2 regions of the Streptomyces sp. NPDC047982 genome follow, and region 2 is predicted to be linked to the other one. Evidence: predicted binding sites of a transcription regulator. Region 2 holds the regulator's gene; the other holds the start of a gene.
The links. The regulator HrcA, encoded in region 2, represses chaperone genes, less so after heat shock. The targets are predictions, from matches to a motif close to TTNGCACTCNGNNNNNCNGAGTGCNAA.

Region 1 (7,495 bases), on a different contig from region 2:
GCGAGCAGGCCGCGCACGATGTTCTTGGACAGTTCCGTCCGGTCCACCCGCACGATCGTCCTCCGTCCGGGGCCGATCTGCTCGCGCAGCGCGGCCATCCGCTCGTCCACGTCCGCCTCGTGCGCGCGGCGGCGCAGGAAGTCGGCGTCCGCACCGAGCCCGTGCACCCCGATCCCGGTCCGCCCCGTACCGCCGAGGAACTTCGTGCAGCAGGCGGTGAACGCGTCGGCCCAGCGCCGGGTGAGGAAGCACGCCCGGTCGGCGCCCAGGATGCCGCGCAGGAGTTGTTCCGCGATGTCATCGGGAAGCAGCCGGAAGTAGTCGACGGGAGCCCACGGGGTGTGCGAGAAGTGGCCGATCCGCAGGTCGGGGCGGAGTTCGCGGAGCATTCCGGGCACCAGCGCCAGGTGGTAGTCCTGCACCAGAACCGCCGCGCCGCGGCCCGCCTCCTCGGCGAGGGCCTCGGCGAAGGCCCGGTTGTACGTCTCGAACGCCGCCCACTGCCGCCGGAACTCCGCGTCGAAGACCGGTTCCAGAGGGGTCTGGTACAGCATGTGGTGGACGAACCAGAGCACCGAGTTCGCGACGCCGTTGTACGCGTCCGTGTGGACGACCGGGTCGATGTCGAGCATCCGCACGCCCGGCTCACCGACTCCGCGCCGGACCGCCTCACGGTCCCCGTCGCCGAGCGCCGCGCACACCCACAGCTTGTCCTCGACGGCGCTCAGCCCGGAGACGAGCCCGCCTCCGCCGCGCTTCGCGTCGAGCGTTCCGTCCGTCCCCAGGGTGTACGACACCGGGCCGCGGTTCGACGCGACGAGAACACCGGCTTCGGCGCCACCGACTCCGGCGGTACCGGTTCCGGTGGACCGGGCTTCGGCGGGGTGGGCTTCGTGCTCGGAGACCATGTTGCGGAATCTAGCCCGATCACGAACCACTCAAACGTGCGAAGCCGGCCGACGTTCGGAGGCATTCAGGTGGCATCCGGGTGGTGTCGTGTCCGGGGGCTGCCTGTGCTTTCCCGTGGCTCCTCGTGGTTCACCCGTGGTGCCGTACGGGGCGGGCCCGTCAAGCGGGGCGGGCCCGTCACGCGGTGCCGGGACCGCCGTACGGGGCGGGACCGTCAAGCGGCGCGGCGCGAGACATACTCCTCGATCTCGCGCATCGGCGGACGCTCCTCGGTGTCCACCGCATGGGTGCGCGGTACGAAACCGTTCTTTCCGCGCTCGAACTGGGTCAGCGAGGGGCGCACCAAATGCCCGCGGGACAAGCGGAGTTGGGCGGTCCGGTAGATCGCAGCCGCCATCCGGCCGAGCGCCTGGCCGTCCTGGTGGCGGTGTCGGCGCACGCCCACGTCGACCTGCGCGAGCGCGTCCAGTCCCACCGTGTGCAGTGCGTCGACGAGCAGGCCCAGCTCCACCCCGTACCCGACGGGGAAGGGCAGCTGTTCCAGCAGGGAGCGGCGTGCCGCGTACTCGCCGCCCAGCGGCTGGACGAAACCGGCCAGTCGCGGCCAGTGCAGATTGAGCAGCGGCCGGGCCACCAGTTCCGTGACCCGTCCCCCCTGGCCCGACGCGCCGCCGAGGGCGGGCCCGGTGGGGCCGTCGCCGAACGGCCGGTCGTACATCGCCTTGACGAAGCACACCTCCGGGTCGGTCAGCAGCGGGCCGACGATGCCGGAGACGAAGTCCGCCGAGAATTCCCTCAGATCGGCGTCGACGAAGCAGACGATGTCACCGCGCGTCACCAGGAGCGAGCGCCACAGCACCTCGCCCTTGCCGGGCACGGCGGGTATCCGGGGGAGTATGTCGTCCCGGTGCACCACCCGGGCACCGGCTTCCCCGGCCACCTTCGCGGTGGCGTCCGTGGAGCCGGAGTCGATCACCACGAGTTCGTCGACCAGCCGGCTCTTCTCCATGAGCTCGCGCCGGATCGTCGTGACGATCCCGCCGACCGTCGCCTCCTCGTTCAGCGCCGGCAGGACGACGCTCACGCTCCCGCGCCGCGGGTCCTTCGCCTTGGCGGCCAGGAGGCTGTCCAGCGGACGGTCGGCGGCCGACCAGGAACGCCTGGTCAGCCAGCGTTCGACCTCTTCCAGCACGGTCGATACTCCCTGTATGTGATCCATCTCGCGGTTCGGACGACCATCTCAACCGTCCGGTGCTTCGGTTACAGTCTTGAACAACGCGGACGACCGTCGCATGCCGGGGTCGGTCCGCCGACAAATGCCTGGAGCACCGCTCCAGTGCCACAGCGCTCATCCAGAGGGACTGAGGGAACGGCCCGTTGACGTCCCGGCAACCCTCCTGCCGACCGCGAGGTCACGGTGGGGAAGGTGCCAATTCCGGCTTGCGACGAAACGCGTCGCAAGGAAGATGAGGAGAAAGGGCCTCCGCCATCATGGCTGTGCAGACCGCTGCGACCGCTCCAGCGAACACCACCTCTTCCGCCGCCGATTCCTCCGACGCCGATTCTTCCGTCGGCACCGTGCCCGCCGACCTCGATCTCGGTCCCGCGGCGGCGCTCTCCTGCCGCGAGTGCGGCGAGCGTTTCGCGCTCGGACCGCTCTTCGCCTGCGCGTCCTGTTTCGGGCCGCTCGAAGTGGCGTACGACCTGCCGGCCGGCTCCCCGGAGGAGCTGAGGAAGCGTATCGAGGCCGGACCGAACAGCATCTGGCGTTACGCGCCGCTGCTGCCGGTCCCCGCCGATGTCGCGGACAAGCCCAATCTCAACCCCGGCTTCACCAAGCTGGTCAAGGCCGACAACCTCGCCCGCGAGCTGGGCGTCACCGGCGGCCTGTACGTCAAGGACGACTCCGGCAACCCGACCCACTCCTTCAAGGACCGGGTCGTCGCCATCGCCGTCGAAGCCGCCCGAGCCTTTGGATTCACCACCCTCTCCTGCTCCTCCACCGGCAACCTCGCCGGCGCCGTGGGCGCCGCCGCCGCCCGCGCGGGCTTGCGCTCCTGCGTGTTCATCCCGCACGACCTGGAGCAGGGAAAGGTCGTCATGGCCGCGGTGTACGGGGGTGAGCTGGTCGGCATCGAGGGCACCTACGACGACGTCAACCGCTTCTGCTCGGAGCTCATCGGCGACCCGCTCGGGGAGGGCTGGGGCTTCGTCAACGTCAACCTGCGCCCGTACTACGGCGAGGGCTCCAAGACCCTGGCGTACGAGATCTGCGAGCAGCTCGGCTGGCGACTGCCCGACCAGATCGTCATCCCGATCGCGTCCGGCTCGCAGCTCACGAAGATCGACAAGGGGCTCCAGGAGCTGATCAAGCTGGGTCTGGTCGAGGACCGGCCGTACAAGATCTTCGGCGCCCAGGCCCAGGGCTGCTCCCCGGTCTCCACCGCGTTCAAGGCCGGTCTCGACGTCGTGCGGCCCCAGAAGCCGGACACCATCGCCAAGTCCCTGGCGATCGGCAACCCGGCCGACGGCCCGTACGTCCTGGACATCGCCCGGCGCACCGGCGGCGCGGTCGAGGACGTCGACGACGAGCAGGTCGTCGACGCCATCAAGCTGCTGGCCCGCACCGAGGGCATCTTCGCCGAGACGGCGGGCGGGGTGACCGTCGGCGTGACGAAGAAGCTGATCGAGAACGGGGTGCTCGATCCGTCGCTGGCCACCGTCGTCCTCAACACCGGTGACGGCCTCAAGACCCTGGACGCGGTGGCCACCACCTCGCAGGCGACCGCGACGATCCGCCCGAGCCTGGACGCGTTCCGCGCCGCCGGCCTCGCCACCGCCTGATCCCCACCGCGACCGAAGGAAGGCATACCCACCATGAGCGTCAAGGTCCGCATCCCCACCATCCTCCGCACCTACACCGGCGGTCGGTCCGAGGTCCCGGCCGAGGGCGAGACCCTCTCCCAGGTCATCGAGTCCCTGGAGGCGAACCACCCGGGCATCGCCGCCCGCGTCCTGGACGACCAGGGCAAGCTGCGCCGCTTCGTGAACGTCTACGTGAACGACGACGACGTGCGGTTCGAGGACGGCCTGGAGACGGCGACCCCGGACGGCGTCGGTATCTCGATCATCCCCGCCGTCGCGGGCGGCTGCTGACGGCCCGACGGCCCGACGGCTCCACGCGCCGCGGCTGGTCGCAGGCCGGTCAACGGTCGGCCGCCGGTTGGTCAACGGCTTCACGGGTTATCCGAATTGCCCTCTCCGAGAGAAAGCGGAGGGGGCAATTCTGCAGGGTTGAGCGCGGTAGAGTGGGGGAAGTCCCCCCAGCTTCACGTGCCGCCCGCCCATGAGAATGCGCCCGGTCACGATAAGAAGTGGCCAAAGTGTGCGATCTTCCTGCGTCATAAGTCACCTTTGCCCGGCCCGACTTGCCCCGGGATCTTGTGAATTCTTCAGTTCCGGGCGATCGGTGCTGCCCAGATTTCTCGTCCGACTGACCTGTTGCAGAGGGCAGTTGGGCAGATACATTCAGCCGCGGTCGACGCGTTCCGGCGCACACACCCTCTCCTGTCGGAGGGTGAGTTCTGACCCGGGTCCGCGAAGTGCGGTCCTGCGCAAGGGCCAGTAATAGGGGAGTTAGGCATGGCTCAGGGCACCGTCAAGTGGTTCAACGCGGAGAAGGGGTACGGCTTCATCGCGGTCGACGGTGGTGCGGATGTTTTCGTCCACTACAGCGCGATCCAGATGGACGGCTACCGCACCCTCGAAGAGGGTCAGCGAGTTGAGTTCGAGATCTCGCAGGGCCAGAAGGGGCCGCAGGCGGACATGGTCAAGCTCGCCGTCGGCTGAGTTCGGCGCGGTCGGCCACCGACGACACCACTCACGTACGGAGGGCCCGTACCCGGGGGATCACCCAGGGGCGGGCCCTTCGCGCGTTCCCGGAACCTTCCGGGAGCCCGACCATCCAGAAACGTTCCTGGGCGGTCGGCGCGGCGGGAGACCGGCCGGGACCGCGCGCCCGTACGGGTTCCGGGGCGTCCGCCCTCCGCCTGGATCCGGCGTCCGGGGTTGTCCACATCCCGAGGGGGACGCTTGCACTCTCGGGGGTCGAGTGCTAATCATTGGCGTTAGCACTCTCCGGGTGAGAGTGACAGAACTTGGGCCGGGCCGGTGAGGTCCGCAGCTCCGGTGGGGCAAGGAACCACCGGGATGCAGGCCGTCCGTCGCGGGCGCCACTCGGTCCGGAGAAAATCCACCCCTGTCCGGGAGGACCACTTCACATGGCCAAGATCATCGCGTTCGACGAGGAGGCCCGGCGCGGTCTCGAGCGCGGCATGAACCAGCTCGCTGACGCCGTCAAGGTCACCCTTGGCCCCAAGGGTCGCAACGTCGTCCTTGAGAAGAAGTGGGGCGCCCCCACGATCACCAACGATGGTGTGTCCATCGCCAAGGAGATCGAGCTGGAGGACCCGTACGAGAAGATCGGTGCGGAGCTGGTCAAGGAGGTCGCCAAGAAGACGGACGACGTCGCCGGCGACGGTACGACCACCGCCACCGTTCTCGCCCAGGCTCTCGTCCGCGAGGGTCTGCGCAACGTCGCCGCGGGTGCCAACCCGATGGCCCTCAAGCGGGGTATCGAGAAGGCCGTCGAGGCCGTCTCCGCCGCTCTCCTGGAGCAGGCCAAGGACGTGGAGACCAAGGAGCAGATCGCTTCCACGGCCTCCATCTCCGCCGCCGACACCCAGATCGGTGAGCTCATCGCCGAGGCCATGGACAAGGTCGGCAAGGAAGGCGTCATCACCGTCGAGGAGTCCCAGACCTTCGGTCTGGAGCTGGAGCTCACCGAGGGTATGCGCTTCGACAAGGGCTACATCTCGGCGTACTTCGCCACCGACATGGAGCGTATGGAGGCGTCCCTCGACGACCCGTACATCCTCATCGTCAACTCCAAGGTCAGCAACGTGAAGGACCTCCTTCCGCTGCTGGAGAAGGTCATGCAGTCCGGCAAGCCGCTGCTGATCATCGCCGAGGACGTCGAGGGCGAGGCCCTGTCGACCCTGGTCGTCAACAAGATCCGCGGCACCTTCAAGTCCGTCGCCGTCAAGGCCCCGGGCTTCGGTGACCGCCGCAAGGCCATGCTCGGCGACATCGCCATCCTCACCGGTGGCCAGGTCATCTCCGAGGAGGTCGGCCTCAAGCTGGAGAACGCCGGTCTCGACCTGCTCGGCCGCGCCCGTAAGGTCGTCATCACCAAGGACGAGACGACGATCGTCGACGGCGCCGGTGACAGTGACCAGGTCCAGGGCCGCGTCAACCAGATCCGTGCGGAGATCGAGAACTCCGACTCGGACTACGACCGTGAGAAGCTCCAGGAGCGCCTGGCGAAGCTGGCCGGCGGCGTGGCCGTCATCAAGGCCGGTGCCGCGACCGAGGTCGAGCTGAAGGAGCGCAAGCACCGCATCGAGGACGCGGTGCGCAACGCCAAGGCCGCCGTCGAGGAGGGCATCGTCGCCGGTGGTGGCGTGGCGCTGCTCCAGGCATCGGCCGTCTTCGAGAAGCTGGAGCTCTCGGGTGACGAGGCGACCGGCGCCAACGCCGTCAAGCTGGCCCTGGAGGCCCCGCTGAAGCAGATCGCCGTCAACGGTGGTCTCGAGGGCGGCGTCGTCGTGGAGAAGGTGCGCAACCTGGCCGTCGGCCACGGTCTGAACGCCGCGACCGGCGAGTACGTCGACATGATCGCCGAGGGCATCCTCGACCCGGCGAAGGTCACGCGCTCCGCGCTGCAGAACGCCGCGTCCATCGCCGCGCTGTTCCTCACCACCGAGGCCGTCATCGCCGACAAGCCGGAGAAGGCCGCCGCGGCCGCTCCGGGCGGCATGCCGGGCGGTGACATGGACTTCTGATCCCACGGGATCGGTAGTCCGGCACAGCTTCGCTGTCGCGCAGGCCCCCGGGACCTTCTGGTCCCGGGGGCCTGCGCCGTATCGGCGACGCATCAGCGCCGCACCACCACCGGCGGCCACGTGTCAGGAGAGCACGCGTCCGGCCACGTGTCAGGGGGCCACGCGTCCGGGGGCATCGTCCCTGTCGTCTCCGTCGTCGCCAATGCCGCTGTCGCCGCTATGGAGGTACCGACGTCACGTCGAAGCAACCGGCGTCACGGAAGCCGGTCGAGGAGCCAGGTGCAGAGTTCCTCCGTCACGAGGGTGTGGCCCTCGTTCCGGGAGGCGAGCTTGAATTCGTCGAGCCCGCTGTCCTCGGGCGGGAGCGCGGAGATGTCCGCGTACAGATCCTCGTCCGTGTCCAGGTCGCGGATGTCGACCGCGCTGACGGACGGTACGAAGCAGTGCGAGCGGATACGGACGTCGGTCTTGAAGCCGAGGATCGGATTCAGGGCGTTGAAACCGTCGGCGAGGATGCCGAAGCCCTCCAACGAACCGCCGGGGGCGCCGTCGATGGACGGGAGCCCAAACGTGCGCACCTCGTCGCCCTTCAGCGTCACCACCCTCGGCTTCGCGACGAGTTCGGCGTCGCCCGGCGCCTGGGTGTAGAGCTCGGTGCCGACGACCGACAGGCCCTTGCCCTC
Region 2 (7,495 bases):
GGAGCGGGGGCGGCGGGCGCGCGGAGCGGGACGGGCGCCGACCCGCGCTCACGTGCCCCGGGGTGTGCCGGTCACCGTGACCGTCACGGTGACCGTGGGCCGGGCGCCGCCCTGACCGCTGCTCCCGGGCGGGTACACCGCGCCGAACGTCGGTCTGGCGTCGCAGTCGCCGAGCACATCCGTCCGGAACACGTCCCTGCCGTCGGCCCGCGCGGTCAGGTCGCCCCGCACGCATCGTCCGTCGAGGGCCTGGGTCACCCTGCCGCTGATCGAGATGTCCTGTCCGCTCCCGGTCCTTCCGGTGCAGTCGACGTGCCCGGTCCGGGGCGCGGAGGCGGCGGGCGACCCGTTCACCGTCCCGCCTGCGTCGAGACGGTCGACACCGGCCGAGCAGCTCAGCCAGCGCACGTCGACGCCGTTGCGCTCCAGGGCGCTGGTGCCGGTCCGGTCGGTGGTCACGGCGATGGACGCGGAGTTCAGACCGCCCGCCGGATCACAGGCGACGAGCCCCGCGACCGCCGCGCCCGTGAGCGCGGGCGCGGCCAGAAGGCGACGGATTCCCCTGCGACACCATGCCCTTGTTGTCCCCATACGGGCACCTTCCCACCGTTCGCCCGCGTGGCGGTAGACGGCTTGCGGCCTCTTCGGGGGTGGCACCGGCGCGCGGGCGGGCGCTCACGACCAGCGGCCGGTGCGCCCCATCAGCAGGGCCGTTGCCGCCGTGCCGGCCGTGGAGGTGCGCAGCACGCTCGTGCCGAGGCGGCAGGTGCGGGCGCCCGCGGCGGCGAAGACGGCCAGTTCGTCCGGCGACACGCCGCCTTCGGGGCCGACGACGAGCACGATCTCGCCCTCGGCGGGGAGTGGGACGGTGGCCAGCGGTTCGCTGTCATGGTCGCGGTCCTCGTGCAGGACGGCGGCGAAGTCCGCCGCGCCCAGGAGCGCGGCGACCTGCTTGGTCGTCAGCGCGTCCGCCACCTCGGGGAAACGCACCCGCCGCGACTGCTTGCCCGCCTCCCGGGCGGTGTTGCGCCATTTCGCGAGGGACTTGAGGCCGCGCTCGCCCTTCCACTGGGTGATGCAGCGCGATGCCTGCCAGGGCACGATCGCGTCGACGCCGGTCTCCGTCATCGTCTCCACGGCGACCTCGCCCCGGTCGCCCTTGGGCAGGGCCTGGACGACGGTGATCCGGGGGGCGGGAGGCGGCTCCTCGTGGACTCCCGCCAGGCCGGTGACGACGAGCCGGTCCTTGCCCTCGGCGGCGCCGACGACGCCTTCCGCCCAATGACCGTGACCGTCCGTCAGCACGACGTCCTCGCCGGGCCGCAGCCGCTTCACCGAGACGGCGTGCCGCCCTTCGGGCCCTTCCAGGACGAACTCGGGCCCGTCGGGGACCCGTTCGACGACGAAGACGGGTGCGGTCATCGCGTGCTCCCCGCGTTCAGTGCCGCCCGTGCGGCATCCAGTTCCTCGACGAGGAGGCCGACCAGCCGTCCGGCGGGCAGCTCGCGGGCCATCCGGTGCCCCTGCCCCGCCCACAGGGCCATGCCCTGGGCGTCCCCGGACGTGGCCGCCGCCTTGCGCAGTCCGGCGGTCAGGTAGTGGACCTGGGGGTAGGCGGCGGGGGCGTACGGACCGTGCTCGCGCATGAACCGGTTGACCAGCCCGCGGGCGGGGCGGCCGGAGAACGCACGGGTCAGGGCGGTGCCCGCGAACAGCGGATTGGTCAGCGCCTGCCTGTGCAGCGGGTTCGCTCCGGACTCGGGACAGACGAGGAACGCCGTGCCGAGCTGCGCCGCCTGCGCGCCCGCGGCGAGCACCGCGGCGATCTGGGAGCCGCGCATCAGTCCGCCCGCGGCGACGACCGGCAGATCCACGGTCTCGCGGACCTGCGCGACCAGGGAGAGGAGGCCGATGCCGGTGCCGTCGTTCAGCGGGTCGTCGCGGTGGGTGGACTGGTGACCGCCCGCCTCCACGCCCTGCGCGCAGACCGCGTCGGCGCCCGCCCACTGGGCCGCCTGTGCCTCCTCGGGCGTGGTCACGGTCACGACGGTGTACGTGCCGACGCCCGCGAGCGCGTCGAGGGTGTCACGGGTCGGGCAGCCGAAGGTGAACGAGACGGCCGGGACGGGGTCGTCCAGGAGGACGGCGAGCTTGGCCTCGTAGCCGTCGTCGCCGCCGGGGGCGTCCGGGTCGCCGAGCGGGGTCTCGTACCAGGCGCCCTCGCCCGCGAGCTGGTGCCGGTACACGTCGACGGCGCTCGGGTCGGCGAGGTCGGGCTGCGGCATGAAGAGATTGACGCCGAAGGGCCGGCCGGTGAGCGTGCGCAGCCGCTCGATCTCGTGGGACATGCCGTCGGCCGTCTTGTACCCGGCGGCGAGGAAGCCCAGCCCGCCCGCCTCCGAGACGGCTGCGGCGAGCTCCGGACGGGACGTACCGCCCGCCATGGGGGCCTGCACGATCGGATACCGGCAGAGATCGGTCAACACGGATGACATGACCGCATCGTGTCACGTCCCGCGCGCCCCGGCGTGCACGGGACGCGGCCGTGCGCCGTTCCCCGTCGGCCGGGGAACGGCGCACGCAGGCCGCACACGTGCGCGCGGGGCCGCTCGGCGGCCTGCGCGGGGCCTGTCAGCGGCCGTTGAAGGCGTCCTTCAGCCGGGAGAACAGCCCCTGCTGGCCGGGCTGGAACTGGCCGGTGGGCCGTTCCTCGCCGCGCATCTTCGCCAGCTCGCGCAGCAGTCGTTCCTGCTCCGGGTCGAGCTTCGTCGGGGTCATCACCTCGACGTGCACGACCAGGTCGCCGCGCCCGCCGCCCCTCAGATGGGTGATGCCGCGTCCGTGCAGCGGGACCGACTGGCCGGACTGGGTGCCGGGCCTGATGTCGACCTCCTCCAGGCCGTCGAGCGTCTCCAGCGGCACCTTCGTGCCGAGCGCGCCCGCCGTCATGGGAATCGTGACGGTGCAGTGCAGGTCGTCGCCGCGGCGCTGGAACACCGGGTGCGGCAGTTCGTGGATCTCCACGTACAGGTCACCTGCCGGGCCGCCGCCGGGGCCGACCTCGCCCTCGCCCGCGAGCTGGATGCGGGTGCCGTTGTCGACGCCCGCGGGGATCTTCACCGTGAGCGTGCGGCGCGACCGGACGCGGCCGTCCCCGGCGCACTCCGGGCACGGGGTCGGCACGACCGTGCCGAAGCCCTGGCACTGCGGGCAGGGCCGCGAGGTCATGACCTGGCCCAGGAAGGACCGGGTGACCTGGGAGACCTCGCCGCGCCCGCGGCACATGTCACAGGTCTGGGCCGAGGTGCCGGGAGCGGCGCCCTCGCCGCTGCACGTGGTGCAGACGACGGCCGTGTCGACCTGGATGTCCTTGGTGGTGCCGAACGCCGCCTCGGCGAGATCGACCTCCAGCCGGATCATCGCGTCCTGGCCGCGCCGGGTGCGCGAGCGGGGCCCGCGCTGCGACGACGTACCGAAGAACGCGTCCATGATGTCGGAGAAGTTGCCGAAGCCGCCCTGGCCGAAGCCGCCCGCGCCGCCACCGCCGCCGGAGGCGGACAGCGGGTCGCCGCCGAGGTCGTAGACCTGCTTCTTCTGCGGGTCCGACAGCACCTCGTAGGCGGCGTTGATCTCCTTGAACCGCTCCTGGGTCTTCGGATCGGGATTCACATCCGGGTGCAGCTCGCGGGCGAGCCTCCGGAATGCCTTCTTGATCTCGTCCTGGGACGCGTCGCGGCGCACGCCGAGTACGGCGTAGTAGTCCGTGGCCACTTACGACTCCGCCAGGATCTGTCCGACGTAACGTGCCACTGCGCGTACCGCTCCCATCGTTCCGGGGTAGTCCATGCGGGTCGGTCCGACCACGCCGAGTTTGGCGACTGCCTCGTCGCCCGAACCGTAGCCGACTGTGACGACGGACGTGGAGTTCAGTCCCTCGTGGGCGTTCTCGTGCCCGATGCGTACGGTCATGCCCGAGTCCGTGGCCTTGCCGAGCAGCTTCAGCAGCACGACCTGCTCCTCCAGCGCCTCCAGCACCGGCCGGATCACCACGGGGAAGTCGTGTCCGAAGCGCGTGAGGTTGGAGGTGCCGCCGATCATCAGCCGCTCCTCCGTGTCCTCGACCAGGGTTTCGAGCAGGGTGGAGAGCACGGTGGACACGGTCCCCCGGTCCTCGCTCTCGAAGGATTCCGGCAGGTCCTGCACCAGCTGCGGGACGTCCGAGAAACGGCGTCCGACGACCCGGCTGTTGAGACGGGCCCGCAGATCGGCCAGCGAGGTCTCGCCCAGCGGGGCGGGGCAGTCGATCATGCGCTGTTCGACCCGGCCGGTGTCCGTGATCAGCACGAGCATCAGCCGGGCGGGGGCCAGCGACAGCAGTTCCACGTGCCGCACCGTCGACCGGGTCAACGAGGGGTACTGCACGATGGCGACCTGCCGGGTCAGCTGCGCGAGCAGCCGGACGGTACGGCTCACGACGTCGTCGAGGTCGACCGCACCGTCGAGGAAATGGTGGATGGCGCGGCGTTCCGGCGACGTGAGGGGCTTGACGCCCGCGAGCCTGTCGACGAAGAGCCGGTAGCCCTTGTCCGTGGGGATACGCCCGGCGCTGGTGTGGGGCTGGGCGATGAAGCCCTCGTCCTCCAGCACCGCCATGTCGTTGCGGACGGTGGCCGGGGACACCCCCAGCTTGTGCCGCTCGGTGAGCGCCTTGGAGCCGACGGGCTCCTCGGTGCCCACGTAGTCCTGAACGATGGCGCGCAGCACTTCGAGTCTGCGTTCGCTGAGCATCGCGCGCACCTCCAGGTAGCTGGTTCAGCGGTGGTTCCCGGGCCGTCCCCGGCTTCCTTCCCCAGGGATCCGCCTGGCACTCTGTCGGCAAGAGTGCCAGCCATCCCCCGGTCAGTGTACGGCGGCGGAGTGGGGACCTAGCAAGAGTGATCGGCCACGCGCTCGCGAGACCGTTCCGGGCCGCTGCCGATAGCGTTCCGGTATGGACACCTCTTGGGAAGAGTTCGGCTGGGAGCGGATCGGTCACGGTATGGGACGGCGCCGCCTCCCCGGCTGGGACGCGACGACCGCGCTGGTGGCCGGGGCGGAGGGCGCGCTGCTCCTCGACACCGGGTCGACCCTCCGCGAGGGAGCCGGCATCCGGGACGGGGCACGGGCCCTGCTCGGCCGGGAGGTGACGCATATCGCACTCACCCACCCCCATTTCGACCACGTGCTGGGCACCGCGGCGTTCCCCCGTGTCCGGGAATCCGGGAACGTCCGGGAGTCCGGGAACGTCCGGGAATCCGGGAGCGTCCGGGAATCCGGGAACGTCCGGGAATCCGGGAACGTCCGGGAATCCGGGAGCGTCCGGGTGTACGGGGCGGCCGGGACGGCGGACCTGCTGAGGAGCGGGCGCGGGGCGGCGGACCTGTGCGCCGACGCGGTACGCCATGGGGTGCCCGAGCGCGAGGCTGCGGAGGCCGTCGCCGCGCTGGTGGCGCCGGATCACGAGGTACGCGACGAGCTGACGGTCGATCTGGGCGGTGGTCGGCGGGTGCTGCTGGTGAACCTGGGCCCCGCGCACAGCGGCCACGATCTGGTGGCGGTGGTGCCGGGCTCCCCCGCGGTGGTGTTCTGCGGCGATCTGGTCGAGGAGTCCGGCGAACCACAGGCGGGCCCGGACGCGGCCTTGGCCCGCTGGCCGGCCGCGCTGGACCGGCTGCTGGCGCTGGGGGGCGAGGAAGCGGTCTACGTGCCGGGCCACGGGGCGGTGGTGGACGCGGCATTCGTCCGGGACCAGCGCGACCGGCTGGCGGCGGCAGCGCGGGGGACTGCGGGGGCCTGAAGCGGGACGGGAAGCGCCCCTCGTCCGCCGGAAGGGGACGGGGAGCAGCCCTCATCCCTGAAGAGTCGGCCCCCCCCGACCCTGAAGAGCCGGCCCCCCGACCCTGAAGAGGCAGCACCTCGACCCTGAAGAGGCAGTCTCTCGGCCCTCAAAGGAGCGAGCGGCGGCTCGCGCGTTGCCCGGAAGGGAACGGGCAGGCGGGCCCCTCGGCGTGTCGTGGGCCGTTCCCGTCCTATCGTCGTCCGATGCGCAGCTACCAGCCCGACCTGACCCCGCCGTGGAAGAGGTCCGTCCCCGTTCCCGAGGTCCCCGCCGAAGCCGATCTGGTCGTGGAGGAGGTCTCCACCGGGTTCTGCGGTGCGGTGATCCGCTGCGAGAAGACGGCCCAGGGTCCGACGGTGACCCTGGAGGACCGTTTCGGCAAGCACCGGGTGTTCCCGATGGAACCGCGCGGCTTCCTGCTGGAGGGCAAGGTGGTCACGCTGGTGCGGCCGTCGGCGGCTCCACCGGCGCGCCCCGCGCGCACGGCCTCGGGTTCGATCGCGGTTCCCGGGGCGCGCGCCCGGGTCGCTCGGGCGGGGCGGATCTACGTGGAGGGCCGGCACGACGCGGAACTGGTCGAGCGGGTATGGGGCGACGACCTGCGGCTCGAGGGCGTGGTCGTCGAGTACCTGGAGGGTGTCGACGACCTCCCGGCCGTCGTGCGCGAGTTCTCCCCCGGCCCGGACGCCCGGCTCGGTGTCCTGGTGGACCACCTGGTCCCCGGATCCAAGGAGTCCCGGATCGCGCAGCAGGTATCGGACGCGGACGTGCTCGTGGTCGGCCATCCCTACATCGACGTGTGGGAGGCGGTGAAGCCGTCGTCCGTGGGCATCGGCGGCTGGCCGGTGGTGCCGCGCGGCCAGGACTGGAAGACGGGCGTGTGCCGGGCCCTGGGCTGGGAGGAGAACACTGGCGCCGCCTGGCAGCACATTCTGTCCTCGGTGCGCTCGTACCGGGATCTGGAGCCGACCCTGCTGGGTTCGGTGGAACATCTGATCGATTTCGTGACGGCGCCCGCATCCGGCCCCGCCGGCATGTGAGGAGCGGAGGGCCGGAGGCGGAGGCCCGCGGCAGCGGGAAGGGCGCGCGTCCGGGGACGCTCCGGTCTCGGAGAGGACACGGCCCGCCGCGGCCGCACCGCATCCGTCCGGCCGCGCCCCGCTTCCTCAGTCCACCAGATCCCGTACCACCGCGTCGGCCAGCAGCCGCCCGCGCAGGGTGAGTACCGCCCGCCCCCGCCCGTACGGCTCCCGCTGCAACAGCCCGTCCTCGACCGCCCGGCCGGCCGCGGCCAGCCCCTCCGGCTTCAGCAGGGACAGCGGGCAGCCGTCCGAAAGGCGCAGTTCCAGCAGGATCCGCTCGACCCGGCGATCCTCGGCGGAGAGGATCTCGCGCCCGGCGCCCGGCGACCGTCCCTCGGCCAGCGCCTGCGCGTACGCCCCCGGATGCTTCACGTTCCACCAGCGCACGCCTCCGACGTGGCTGTGTGCCCCCGGCCCGGCGCCCCACCAGTCGGCCCCGCGCCAGTACAGCTCGTTGTGCAGACAGCGGGCCTCGGGCGTGCGGGCCCAGTTCGACACCTCGTACCAGGAGAAGCCCGCGGCCGTCATCGCCTCG

Region 1: a site for HrcA is predicted at 5,001-5,027, ahead of groL (chaperonin GroEL). Genes of this name have one in related genera too.

The regions. Positions count from the first base shown of each region.
Region 1 is NZ_JBIDBS010000019.1:750-8,244, forward strand. It holds gene ACGF2V_RS22690 (trehalose-6-phosphate synthase) at 1-908, opposite strand, end outside; gene ACGF2V_RS22695 (glucosyl-3-phosphoglycerate synthase) at 1,124-2,101, opposite strand; SAM riboswitch class I at 2,255-2,382, shown strand; gene thrC (threonine synthase) at 2,401-3,753, shown strand; gene ACGF2V_RS22705 (ubiquitin-like small modifier protein 1) at 3,787-4,065, shown strand; gene ACGF2V_RS22710 (cold-shock protein) at 4,552-4,758, shown strand; gene groL (chaperonin GroEL) at 5,190-6,812, shown strand; gene ACGF2V_RS22720 (hypothetical protein) at 7,067-7,495, opposite strand, start outside.
Region 2 is NZ_JBIDBS010000002.1:260,469-267,963, reverse strand. It holds gene ACGF2V_RS03045 (hypothetical protein) at 49-591, opposite strand; gene ACGF2V_RS03040 (16S rRNA (uracil(1498)-N(3))-methyltransferase) at 676-1,422, opposite strand; gene ACGF2V_RS03035 (nitronate monooxygenase) at 1,419-2,495, opposite strand; gene dnaJ (molecular chaperone DnaJ) at 2,632-3,771, opposite strand; gene hrcA (heat-inducible transcriptional repressor HrcA) at 3,772-4,788, opposite strand; gene ACGF2V_RS03020 (MBL fold metallo-hydrolase) at 4,991-5,836, shown strand; gene ACGF2V_RS03015 (DUF3097 domain-containing protein) at 6,082-6,918, shown strand; gene hemW (radical SAM family heme chaperone HemW) at 7,045-7,495, opposite strand, start outside.